DNA from 2 places in the Streptomyces sp. NPDC047117 genome. Region 1 is predicted to be linked to the other one. Evidence: riboswitches for the same ligand, from Rfam matches in the RefSeq annotation. Region 1 holds a riboswitch; the other holds the start of a gene.
The links. Region 1 has a riboswitch for glycine ahead of gcvT (glycine cleavage system aminomethyltransferase GcvT). Riboswitches for the same ligand answer to the same signal wherever they lie in the genome.
Positions count from the first base shown of each region.

Region 1 (6,104 bases):
ATCTCGGCTTCCAGCAGCCGGAGCCGCTTGGTGGTGCGGATGCGCTCGACCATGTCGTCGGCCCGCTCGACGTCCACGCTGCGCGGGGAGTGGCCCTCCAGGCCGAGCAGGACGGCCTTGGGGGTGCCGTGGCCGTGCCCGGTGGCGCCGAGCGAGCCGAACAGCTCGGCCCGTACGGAGGTGGTCTGCGCGAGGAGGCCGTCCTTCTTGAGGCGGCCGACGAACATCCGCGCCGCGCGCATCGGGCCGACCGTATGGGAGGAGGACGGGCCGATGCCGATGGAGAAAAGGTCGAAGACGGAGATGGCCACGGTGGCGGACTCCTTTGTCGGCTCGTGGTGGGCGGTCGTGCGCGGCCGTGCGACAGCACGCGCCAGAAAGGGGGGGCCGGGCGGCCGAAGAGATGTGACGTTTCTGCGCTGGCGGACGGAAAACGCCGGTTGTCGGATCGGTACCGGTTGTCGAGCGTAACGCGCCCGGGGGACGGACGGTGCATGTGCGGGCGAATCCACCCGTGATGCGCGTGACGTGCTGGTGACGCGGGTTCCCTGTGAGCGGGCGCGCACACCACGGGCCCGGGACATCCTGCCCCGGGCCCGTGAAGCCCGTACGACCGGCCGGTGGCCCTACTTGGCCAGGCCGGGGTACAGCGGGTGCTTGTCGGCCAGCGCGGTGACGCGGGTCTTCAGCGCCGCCGCGTCGTACTCCGGCATCAGCGCCAGCGCGATGATGTCGGCGACCTCGCGGAAGTCCTCGGCCCGGAAGCCGCGGGTGGCCAGCGCCGGGGTGCCGATCCGCAGACCCGAGGTGACCATCGGGGGCCGCGGGTCGTTCGGGACGGCGTTGCGGTTGACCGTGATGCCGACCTCGTGGAGGCGGTCCTCGGCCTGCTGGCCGTCCAGCTCGCTGTCGCGCAGGTCGACCAGGACCAGGTGCACGTCGGTGCCGCCGGACAGCACGTTGACGCCGGCCTCACGCGCGTCCGGGGAGGTCAGCCGCTCGGCGAGGAGCCGGGCGCCCTCGACGGTGCGCTGCTGGCGCTCCTTGAAGTCCTCCGAGGCGGCGACCTTGAAGGAGACCGCCTTGGCCGCGATCACGTGCTCCAGGGGGCCGCCCTGGAAACCGGGGAAGACCGCGGAGTTCAGCTTCTTCGCGAAGTCCTTGTTGCGGGCCAGGATGATGCCGCCGCGCGGGCCGCCGAGCGTCTTGTGCGTGGTGGAGGTGACCACGTCCGCGTAGGGCACCGGGTTCGGGTGCAGACCCGCCGCGACCAGGCCGGCGAAGTGCGCCATGTCGACCCACAGCTTCGCGCCGACCTCGTCGGCGATCCGGCGGAACTCGGCGAAGTCCAGCTGCCGCGGGTAGGCGGACCAGCCCGCGATGATCACCTTGGGGCTGTTCTCCTTGGCCAGGCGCTCGACCTCGGCCATGTCGACCAGGCCGGCCTCGTCCACGTGGTAGGCGACCACGTTGAACTGCTTGCCGGAGAAGTTCAGGCGCATGCCGTGGGTGAGGTGCCCGCCGTGCGCCAGGTCCAGGCCGAGGATCGTGTCGCCGGGCTGGGCGATCGCGAACAGCGCCGCCTGGTTGGCGGAGGCGCCGGAGTGCGGCTGCACGTTGGCGTACTCGGCGCCGAACAGCTCCTTGACCCGGTCGATCGCGATCTGCTCGGTGACGTCGACGTGCTCACAGCCGCCGTAGTAGCGGCGGCCCGGGTAGCCCTCGGCGTACTTGTTGGTGAGGACCGAGCCCTGGGCCTCCATGACCGCGGCGGGAGCGAAGTTCTCCGACGCGATCATTTCGAGGGTGGACTGCTGACGGTGGAGTTCGGCGTCGACAGCGGCGGCGACGTCGGGGTCGAGCTCATGGAGGGAGCTGTTCAGAAGCGACATGAGTCTTCCTGGGTGGGAGCCACCGAGGGGCGCGGCCCTCGGCACGGCGGGCGGAATCCAATAAGAGGCGCGAAGCTCCAATTGGGGCGGTGGCGGTTGACGGGCGGGTCAGCCGGCGGTGAAAGCGGTGTACTCGTCGGCGGAGAGCAGGTCCTCCGGCTCGCCGCTCAGCTTCACCTTGAACAGCCAGCCGCCCTCGAACGGGGCGGAGTTCACCAGCGACGGGTCGGCCACCACGTCCTCGTTGATCTCCGTGACCTCACCGTCGACCGGGGAGTAGAGATCGCTGACGGACTTGGTCGACTCCAGCTCACCGCAGGACTCGCCCGCGGTGACGGTGTCGCCGACCTCGGGGAGCTGGGCGAAGACCACATCGCCGAGCGCGTTGGCCGCGTGCTCGGTGATGCCGACCGTCGAGACGCCGTCCGCGGCGTCCGACAGCCACTCGTGCTCCTTGCTGTAGCGGAGCTGCTGGGGGTTGCTCATGGTTCGATTCTCCTGGATGCGGGGGAATGATCGTGCAGAGGGTCTTGACAGGTGAGACGCGACTGCGTCACTTCTACCGGCAGGACGGCCGTCCCGCGGTCATTTCTCCTGGCCGGAGTGTGCCGTGCGGTCACTTCTCCCGCTTGTAGAAGGGCAGCGCGACGACCTCGTACGGCTCGTGCTTGCCGCGGATGTCGACCGCCACCCCCTTCGTACCGGGCTCGGCGTGCGCCGCGTCCACGTACGCCATCGCGATCGGCCTGCCGAGCGTGGGGGAGGGGGCACCGGAGGTGACGGTGCCGATGGCGGTGCCCTCCGCGTCCACGACGGGGTAGCCGGCGCGCGGCACCCGGCGACCCTCGGCGATCAGCCCGACGAGCTTGCGCGGCGGGTTGTGCTCGGCCCGCTCGGCGGCGGCCGCCAGCGCGTCCCGGCCCACGAAGCGGCCGTCGTTCCCGGGCTTCTCGAACTTCACGACCCGGCCGAGGCCCGCGTCGAAGGGGGTGAGCGAGGTGGACAGCTCGTTCCCGTACAGCGGCATGCCCGCCTCCAGGCGCAGCGTGTCGCGGCAGGACAGGCCGCAGGGGACCAGGCCCGCTTCCTTGCCGGCCTCGGTCAGCGCCTCCCAGAGGGCGACCGCGTCGGCGGGCCGGACGAACAGCTCGAAGCCGTCCTCGCCGGTGTAGCCGGTCCGGGCGATCAGTGCGGAGACGCCCGCGACGGTGCCGGGCAGGCCCGCGTAGTACTTCAGCCCGTCCAGATCGGCGTCCGTGAGCTGCTTCAGGATGCCGGCGGACTCCGGGCCCTGGACGGCGAGCAGCGCGTACGCGTCGCGGTCGTCCCGTACGGCGGCGTCGAAGCCGGCCTGCCGGGCGGTCAGCGCGTCCAGCACGGTCTGCGCGTTGGAGGCGTTGGCGACGACCATGTACTCCTGGTCGCCCAGGCGGTAGACGATCAGGTCGTCCAGGATCCCGCCGTCCTCCTGGCAGATCATCGTGTACCGGGCGCGGCCGGGCTTGACCGAGCCGATGTTGCCGACCAGCGCGTGGTCCAGCAGGTCGGCGGCCTGCGGCCCGGTGACGGTGATCTCGCCCATGTGCGAGAGGTCGAAGAGGCCGGCGCGGGTGCGGACGGCGACGTGCTCGTCGCGCTCGCTGCCGTAACGCAGCGGCATGTCCCAGCCGGCGAAGTCGGTCATGGTCGCGCCGAGGGCGCGATGCGTGGCATCGAGCGCCGTGAGTCGAGCGCTTCGTCGCGAAGCGACTCCATCTGGGGTGGTGGCGGGCGACGGGCGGGCGTCAGTCATGGTCGCGGGCTCCCGAAGTGGACGACAGGGACGTATCGGACGTCTCCCCATCTGTCATCGGAACCTGAGAGGTTCACCGACAGCCCCCATCGGGGCCTCGGCTTGCACCTTGGGTGGGGCCGCACCGGCGTGCGGCCCGCTTTTCAGATCTGCCTCGTCCGCGCAGTACAGGGGCCTGAGAGATTCAAGGGAGGACTTGCTCCTTCGGCGCCCCGCCGTGGCCTGGCGGGAACTCTCCCGCGCGGATTCAAGCGGCCGGTATGCAGTTGGCGGCCGGCGTCGGGTACGGCGGCCGGCGCGCACATCATTGCACGGGATCGCCGGATACAGGAGCCCCGGCCCGCGCCGCCCCGCCGGCCCGGGGGCAACCCGCCATGACCTGCCCTCCGCTTGAAGCTCATTACCTTTTCTTGACACTCTGCGGGTAGTGGGGGCAGCAGTGAACGGAACGGGGAGGGCGATCACGGTGCAGAGGCAAGCCGTATATGCGACGTCGGCAGGGGTCGCGCGCGGCGCGGTGCCCCGCCGCGCCCGCACACCCAAGGCGGTGGTGCGTCCGGGCCGCGGCGCCCGCGTGACGGACCTGCGCGGCACGGAGGGGGAAGCGCGCGTCCGCGAGCTGGACTTCCCCGCGCGCTGCCTGGTGGTCGTCTCGGGCCTGCCCGGCGGCGGCAAGAGCACGCTGATGCAGCGCGTGGTCCCGGCGCTGGACCGGGCCGGCACACCCGTCCACCGCATCGACTCCCAGGACGTACGGGAGCGCTGGGAGGCCGGCCGGCTCGGCGCGCTGCCGTACGGCCTGCTGCGGCCGCTGGTGCGGATCGCGCACTACCACGGCCTGTGGCAGGCACTGCGTTCCGGCGGCAGCGTCGTGGTGCACGACTGCGGGACGGTCGCCTGGGTGCGCCGCTGGATCGCGCGCACCGCCCGGCGGGACTGCCGCGAGCTGCACCTGCTGCTGCTCGACGTGCCCGCCGGCGTCGCGCTGTCCGGACAGCGGGCCAGGGGCCGCGGCGTGTCCGGCTACGCCTTCGCGCGGCACCGGCGCGCGGTGCGCCGGCTGCTCGCCAGGGCCCGGGCGGCCCGGCTGCCGAAGGGGTTCACGGCCACGGTGCTGCTGGACCGGCGGGCGGCCGAGGCGCTGGAACGCACGACGTTCGGCTGAGAGCCTGGGTACACCACTGCCGCGCCCCTGTCCGGGCTTCGGGACGGGGGGCGAAGCGCCCGCGGCGGGCCGCTAGGGTTTTCGATCAGGCAGTGCGGTACGAAGCGGGTGGGTGACCATGGACATTCCGGAGCAGAGCATCCCCGGTCAGGGCGTTTTCGAGCAGGGCATTCCGCAGTTGGCCTGGCCGGCCAACGAGCTGGAGGAAGTGCTCGCGGCGTCGGTGGGGCATCCCGGGGCCGGCGCCCGGATCGTCGAGGTGCTCGGCCGCAGCCGGATATGGGTGCCGCTGCCCAAGGGCGGCGGCCCCGAGAGCGCCGGCTTCGGCGCGCCCGGCCTGGACCTGCCCACCGTGGAGCTGCCCGACGGCCTGGCGTACGTGCCCGTCTTCAGCTCCGAGCAGGAGTTCCTGCGGGTCGTCGGCGCGCACATGTCCTTCACGGTGGCACCGGCCCGCGAGTTCGCCCGCGGCCTGCCGCCGAAGATCGGTATCGCGGTGAACCCGGACGGCACGGTCGGCGTGCCGCTGCCGCCGCCCGCCGTGGCCGAGCTGTGCCGCGGTGACATGCCCCGCGAGGGGCTGCCGTCCGGCGGCCGGGTGCGGCTGTACGAGCCGGACTGGCAGGACGAGCCGGTGGACTTCCTCGCCGCCGCGGGCCTGGAGTTCTCCGGCGTACCGCACGTCACCACCGCCCGCCGCTGCCTGGCGAACATCGAGGGCGACGCGCCCACCCTCTTCGTCGGCGTGCAGGTCGCCGACCCGGCGGCCGCCCTCCAGGACCAGACCCAGCGCGACATCGCGCTCGGGGCGCTGGGCCGGGCGCTCGGCACCGTGGAGGTGCCCTGGCCGGTCCAGCTGGTGATGCTGGACATCGCACAGGACCCGGTCGTCGACTGGATGCTGGAGCGCGTGCGGCCCTTCTACACGCAGGACCTCGTGTAGCCCGTACGGCCGGGGCCGGCCGCGGCCCGTGCCGGACCGACCGGCGCGCGCCCGGACCACGCCGGGATCCGGCCCGTAAGCTGGTGGGACGACGGGCGGGCACCCCCACGTGCCCGACGGGAGAAGGGACGGGGACACGTGAGCGCGGGTGCGCATCAGGGAGCGGCGGCAGGCCAGGTCGAGCAGGTGCTGCAGCAGGTCTCGCCCGGCCGGTACGACGCCTACGAGGCGCTGCTGCAGGCGCTGTCCGGCGGCCAGGTGTGGATGCTGCTGTGGCAGGGCCAGGCCGGGGCCCCCGATGCGCAGTACGGG
Region 1 covers NZ_JBEYUN010000004.1:202,155-208,258, forward strand. The annotation lists gene ABZ840_RS09460 (L-serine ammonia-lyase) at 1-311, opposite strand, end outside; gene glyA (serine hydroxymethyltransferase) at 627-1,892, opposite strand; gene gcvH (glycine cleavage system protein GcvH) at 2,001-2,378, opposite strand; gene gcvT (glycine cleavage system aminomethyltransferase GcvT) at 2,509-3,684, opposite strand; glycine riboswitch at 3,838-3,934, opposite strand; gene ABZ840_RS09480 (AAA family ATPase) at 4,259-4,849, shown strand; gene ABZ840_RS09485 (enhanced serine sensitivity protein SseB) at 4,968-5,792, shown strand; gene ABZ840_RS09490 (enhanced serine sensitivity protein SseB C-terminal domain-containing protein) at 5,931-6,104, shown strand, end outside.

Region 2 (6,104 bases), on a different contig from region 1:
GACGGGATGAGGCAGACGGTGCGCTGCTCGTCGCCGTTGGCGCGGTGGTACGCGCGGACGGCGAGCAGGCCGGCGAGCTCGCCCTGGGAGCCGGCGTTGGGCTGGAGGGAGACCTTGTCGTAGCCGGTGACGACGGCGAGGCGCTCCTCCAGTTCCTGGATGAGGGTCAGGTAGCCCTGGGCCTGGCCGACCGGCGCGAAGGGGTGCAGCTGGCCGAACTGCGGCCAGGTCACCGGCTCCATCTCGGTGGTGGCGTTCAGCTTCATCGTGCAGGAGCCGAGCGGGATCATGCCGCGGTCCAGCGCGTAGTCGCGGTCGGCGAGGGTGCGCAGGTAGCGCAGCATCGCGGTCTCGGAGCGGTACTGGTGGAAGACCGGGTGGCCGAGGTAGTCGTCGGCGCGCAGCAGGGACTCGGGCAGCGCGTCGGCGGCGGCCGCGTCGAGCTGCTCGATGTCGCCCTGGACACCGAAAGCGCCGAGGACGGCGGTGAGCTGGGCGCGGCCGGTGGTCTCGTCGCAGGCGATGCCGACCAGGTCGGCGTCGACCTGGCGGAGGTTGACGCCGGCCTCGCGGGCGGCGGCGACGATCTCGGCGGCGCGGCCGGGGACCCGTGCGGTGAGGGTGTCGAAGTACGTACCGTGCACCACCTCGACGCCGCCGGCGCGCAGGCCCTCGGCGAGGACGGTGGCGTAGCGGTGGGTACGGCGGGCGATGGCGGCCAGGCCCTCGGGGCCGTGGTAGACGGCGTACATGCCGGCCATGACGGCGAGGAGGACCTGCGCGGTGCAGATGTTGCTGGTGGCCTTCTCGCGGCGGATGTGCTGCTCGCGGGTCTGGAGGGCCAGGCGGTAGGCCTTGTTGCCGTCGGCGTCGACGGAGACGCCGACGAGGCGGCCGGGGAGGCTGCGGGCGAACTTCTCGCGGACGGCCATGTAACCGGCGTGCGGGCCGCCGAAGCCCATCGGGACGCCGAAGCGCTGGGTCGTGCCGACGGCGATGTCGGCGCCCAGCTCGCCGGGCGAGGTGAGCAGCGTCAGGGCCAGGAGGTCGGCCGCGACGGTCACGATCGCGCCAAGTTCGTGAGCTTGTTCGATGAGGGCGCGGGGGTCACGGACCGCGCCGGACGCGCCGGGGTACTGGAGCAGCACGCCGAAGACGCCGCGCTCGGCGATCTCGGCGGGGATGCCGTCGCTCAGGTCGGCGACGACGACCTCGACACCGGTGGGCTCGGCACGGGTCTCTATGACGGCGATGGTCTGCGGCAGACAGTCGGCGTCGACGAGGAAGACGCCCTTCTTGACCTTGCCGACGCGGCGGGAGAGCGCCATCGCCTCGGCCGCCGCGGTGCCCTCGTCCAGCAGGGAGGCGCCGGAGGTGGGCAGGCCGGTGAGGTCGGCGACCATGGTCTGGAAGTTGAGCAGCGCCTCCAGGCGGCCCTGCGAGATCTCCGGCTGGTACGGGGTGTACGCGGTGTACCAGGCGGGGTTCTCCATGACGTTGCGCAGGATGACCGGCGGCGTGAACGTGCCGTAGTAGCCCAGGCCGATCATGGGGGCGAGCACGTGGTTGCGGTCCGCGAGGGCCCGCAGCTCGTCCAGGACGTCCGCTTCGGTCCGCCCCTGGGGCAGGTCCAGCGCCTCCGCGCTCTTGATCACATCGGGGACGGCGGCCGCGGTGAGTTCGTCCAGCGAGCCGAAGCCGATGTGGGCGAGCATCTTGGCCTGGGACTCCTGGTCCGGGCCGATGTGACGCTGCTCGAAGGGGGTGCCGCGTTCCAGCTCGGTCAGCGAGATGCGGTTGGTGGTCATCTGCGGGGGCCTCCTGGTCTCTGGGACCTACGAGGGGCACCACGGCGCGGGTGCCCGGACGGCCTCCCCCTCTGTCATCTCAACCTGAGAGCTTCACCGGAACGTACGCAACGCCCGGCTTTCACCGTCGGTGAGGAGGGGCTCCGGCACTGCGCTGGTCCGTGGCCCACCCTGCTTTCCAGAGTGATCTCGTCCGCGCGGTACGGGTGCCTGAGAGATTCCGGGGAGGAGTTGCTCCTTCGGCGCCTCCGGCCCGGGGGACGGAGGGCTCTCCCGCACGGGGTCATCGATCGCTGACCAGCCTACCAGCGTGGCTGCTCGGCATCCCCCGAGTGGCCGGGGCGGGAAATGTGCCGTTTCGTAGGGTGCACAGGGCAGTTCCGGCAGGTAGGAGGAACCGTGCAGACCGACATCGATCCCCGCAGTCTGATCGGCCGCAAGGCGTTCGACCGGCACGGCACCAGGATCGGCACCATCGACGAGGTGTACCTGGACGACGCGACCGGCGAGCCGGAGTGGGCGGCGATCCGGACGGGACTCTTCAGCCGGGACGCGTTCGTGCCGCTGGAGCCGAGCCGGCTGGTCGACGACGCGCTGCACGTGCCGTACGAGCGGAAGCTGATCAAGGACGCGCCGGACTTCGGAGTGGGCCGGCACCTCTCCCCCGAGCAGGAACTCCAGCTCTACCACCACTACCGGCTGGATATCTCCGCCACCGACGCGGTGCTCGCCGGCGAGGACCCCGGGGACCGCTCACCTGCCGGCTCCACCGACCGGGAGTTCGGCCGCATAGCGGGCTCGCCGGAGGACTGAACACCGGACGACGGCGAGCCGTCGGATGATATCGACGAGGACGGCTGCGGACCGTCGGGGACCGACGAGGGCGGCAACGAGCCGTCGGGGATCGGCGGCGACGCCGCGCTGTCGTCGGCCTTCATGGGCGCTTCCCCAGCGCGCGCGTCCGGCCCGCCGCCCACCAGGGGCAGCGCCTCCCCCGGCGTGAGTGCCGGATCGTCCACGAGGAAGGTCCGTACCCGCCCCGGCGCCGACCACGGCTGCTCGAACCGTACGGTGACCCGCCCCAGACCGCTTCCCTGGACCCATCCAGGGCCGTACTCGGCATGGACCACGTCCAGGCCCGGCACCCACTTCCTGGGGCGCTCAGCGACCTCCTCCGCCTCTTCCGCCCCACTCTCCCCGCCGGCCGCTCCGGCGGCCGCCTTCGCCTCCTCGGCGAGCCGGGCCTCCTCGGCCGCCCGCTCCGTCGCCGCCTGGGCGAAGAGGTCCTCCTGCGTGAAGTCCGCGAGGCCGCTCACGCCCACGCCGAGCAGCCGCACGCCACCGGTGGTGTCGATCAGGTCCAGCAGCCGCCCGGCCGCATCCCGCACCACCGCGGGGTCGTCCGTCGGCCCGCGCTGGGTCTCGGACCTGGTCAACGTGGAGAAGTCGTAGTTGCGCACCTTCAGCACGACCGTACGGCCCGAGCGCCCGGCCGCCCGCAGCCGCTGCACGCACCGGTCCGCCAGCCGCATCACCTCGGCGCGCACCCGCGTACGGTCGGTGAGGTCGACCTCGAAGGTGTCCTCGACGGAGATCGACTTGGCGTCCCGCTCCGCGACCACCGGCCGGTCGTCCTGCCCCAGCGCCATGGCGTACAGCCCCGCGCCGTGCGCCCGCCCCAGCAGCCGCACCAGCTCGGCCTCGCCGGCCTCGGCGGTCTCGGCGATCGTGTGGATCCCGGCCTTGCGCAGCGCCTCGGCCGTGGCGGGGCCCACGCCCGGCAGCGTCCGCACGGACATCGGCCCCAGCAGCTCCCGCTCGGTGCCCGGCTCGATCAGCACCAGCCCGTTCGGCTTGGCCTGCTCGGACGCGATCTTCGCGAGCATCTTGGCGCCGGCGAGGCCCACCGATCCGGTCAGCCCCGTGACGGCGAGGATGTCGCGGCGCAGCTGCTCCCCCACCGCGCGGGCCGAATCTCCGTCGTCGGCGACCCCGCCGGCCTCCAGGTCGACGAACGCCTCGTCCAGGCTCAGCGGCTCCACCAGGGGCGACAGCTCGTGGAGCAGCGCCATGACCTTGTCGCTGACCTCGCGGTACACATGGAAGCGCGGCGCGAGGTAGGCGGCGTTCGGGCAGAGCCGGCGCGCCTGGGCGGTGGGCATGGCCGAGCGGACCCCGAAGACGCGGGCTTCGTACGAGGCGGTGGAGACGACGCCGCGCCCGCCGATGCCACCCACGACGACGGGCTTTCCGCGCAGGCTGGGCTTGGCCGCCTGCTCGGCGGCCGCGAAGAACGCATCCATGTCCAGATGCAGGATCGTCGGCGCACGTCTCACGTGATTGATGGTGCCGTACGCCACTGACAATCGGCCGCTCGGCGGGCCGTGAAGCCTCTGGTGACCTGCTGGAAGATGTCGTCCGGCCAGGTCGGCCGGACCCCTCGTGCCTGCCGTCGGCCCGTTCCTCGACGGGCCCCGGCGGCGTCAGACCGCGCGGTTGCGGCGGCGGGCCAGCTCGTCGTGGGGATTGTGGCCGACGAGGGTCTCGCCGGTGTCCACGCGCTCCCCGTGCAGCTGCTCCAACCCGGCCTCCACGTCCCGCCAGACCACGCCGACGGCGATGCCGAAGACGCCCTGGCCGCCCTGGAGCAGGTCGACGACCTCGTCGGGCGAGGTGCACTCGTACACCGTCGCGCCGTCGCTCATCAGCGTCATCTGCGCCAGATCGGACAGCTCGCGCGAGGCGAGGTGCTGCACCGCCGTGCGGATGTTCTGCAGGGAGACGCCGGTGTCCAGCAGCCGCTTGACGATCTTCAGGACGACGACGTCCCGGAAGCTGTAGAGCCGCTGGGTGCCCGACCCGTACGCGGGCCGCACACTGGGCTCCACCAGGCCCGTACGCGCCCAGTAGTCCAGTTGCCGGTAGGTGATGCCCGCAGCGGCACACGCCGTCGGACCTCGGTACCCAATGGTCTCGGCGCCCCTGTCCACCGGCTTGCCGGTGGCCTGCGCCGGGGCACGGTTTATCGGGGCACGGTTCGCCGCGCCAGTGTGAAGCGGCAATGCCCCTCCCGCCGCCGTACCGTCGCCGGTGATTGCCACGCCGACCTCCGTCCTCCACGTCCCGGACGGGACCTGCCTCATCGACGGTATGCAGTCACTCGGGGTGCGTCAACGATCGCCGCGCTCGCCACGCCGAGTGATAATCACCCTACGAGTGGTTTCACGTGACTTTATGCGGGGAATGTCTGGTGGGTTGTGCGCCGGGCGTGCTGTCGTGCGCCCCGCACGCCACCTGCCGACGGCGAATCCGCACCCGCCCTACTGGCTGTTGGTCCCGAAGTCCTCGGGCGAGATCTGATCGAGGAACTCGCGGAACTTCTCCACCTCGTCCTCCTGCTCGTCCGGGATCGCGATGCCGGCATCGTCCAGCACCCCGTCGGTCCCGTAGATCGGCGTACCCGTGCGCAGCGCCAGCGCTATGGCGTCGGACGGGCGGGCGCTGACCTCCACGCCGCTGGCGAAGACCAGCTCGGCGTAGAAGACGCCTTCCCGCAGGTCGGTGATGCGCACCTGGGACAGCTCCTGGCCCACCGCCTCCAGCACGTCCTTGAACAGGTCGTGCGTCAGCGGCCGCGCAGGGGCCATCCCCTGCTGGGCGAAGGCGATGGCGGTCGCCTCGCCGGGCCCGATCCAAATGGGCAGGTAGCGGTCGCCTCCCACCTCGCGCAGCAGCACGATCGGTTGGTTGGAAGGCATTTCCACCCGGACACCCACGACGTCGAGCTCGTTCACACAGCAACCCTAGGACGTGCCCGGCCGGTTTGGATAGTCGGGCACCCCCTCGGCGGGGACGCCCTCACCCAAGGTCACGGCAGCCGGACGTGGAGAGCGGCCTGGACCAGGGCCGCATGCAGTCGTACGGAGAGCGTGGCCAGCTCCCTGGCCGTGGCCTCCGCGTGGGCCCTGGTCTGCGGGTTGCGGTGCCGCTTCAGCGGCGCCACGACCTGCTCGATCAGGCCCGCCTCGCGCTCCGCCGCGGCCTTTACCGCCCGCAGATGACGCGCTTCCAGGCCGAAACGGCCCAGCTCGGCGACGAGCTTGGCGACCGCGACGGCTTCGATGTCGTACCCGCCGTCGGACGCCGGGGCGAGCAGTCCGTACGCCTCCCAGTCCGCGAGCTCGGATTCGTCCACCTCAGTGGCGGCCAGCAGCTCGTCGCGGCCGATCCGGGCGGCCGTCGGATACTCGCCGGACGGCTCCTGTACACCGTCCAGCAGCTCCTTGGGCGCCGCGG
Region 2 covers NZ_JBEYUN010000024.1:3,376-9,479, reverse strand. The annotation lists gene gcvP (aminomethyl-transferring glycine dehydrogenase) at 1-1,808, opposite strand, end outside; glycine riboswitch at 1,997-2,094, opposite strand; gene ABZ840_RS33020 (PRC-barrel domain-containing protein) at 2,208-2,621, shown strand; partial or broken gene ABZ840_RS33015 (DNA polymerase IV) at 2,783-4,144, opposite strand; gene ABZ840_RS33010 (MerR family transcriptional regulator) at 4,292-4,909, opposite strand; gene ABZ840_RS33005 (bifunctional nuclease family protein) at 5,129-5,602, opposite strand; gene ABZ840_RS33000 (MerR family transcriptional regulator) at 5,677-6,104, opposite strand, start outside.
Region 2: linked by a shared signal. The riboswitch ahead of gcvP (aminomethyl-transferring glycine dehydrogenase) and the one ahead of gcvT (glycine cleavage system aminomethyltransferase GcvT) in region 1 are both predicted to bind glycine.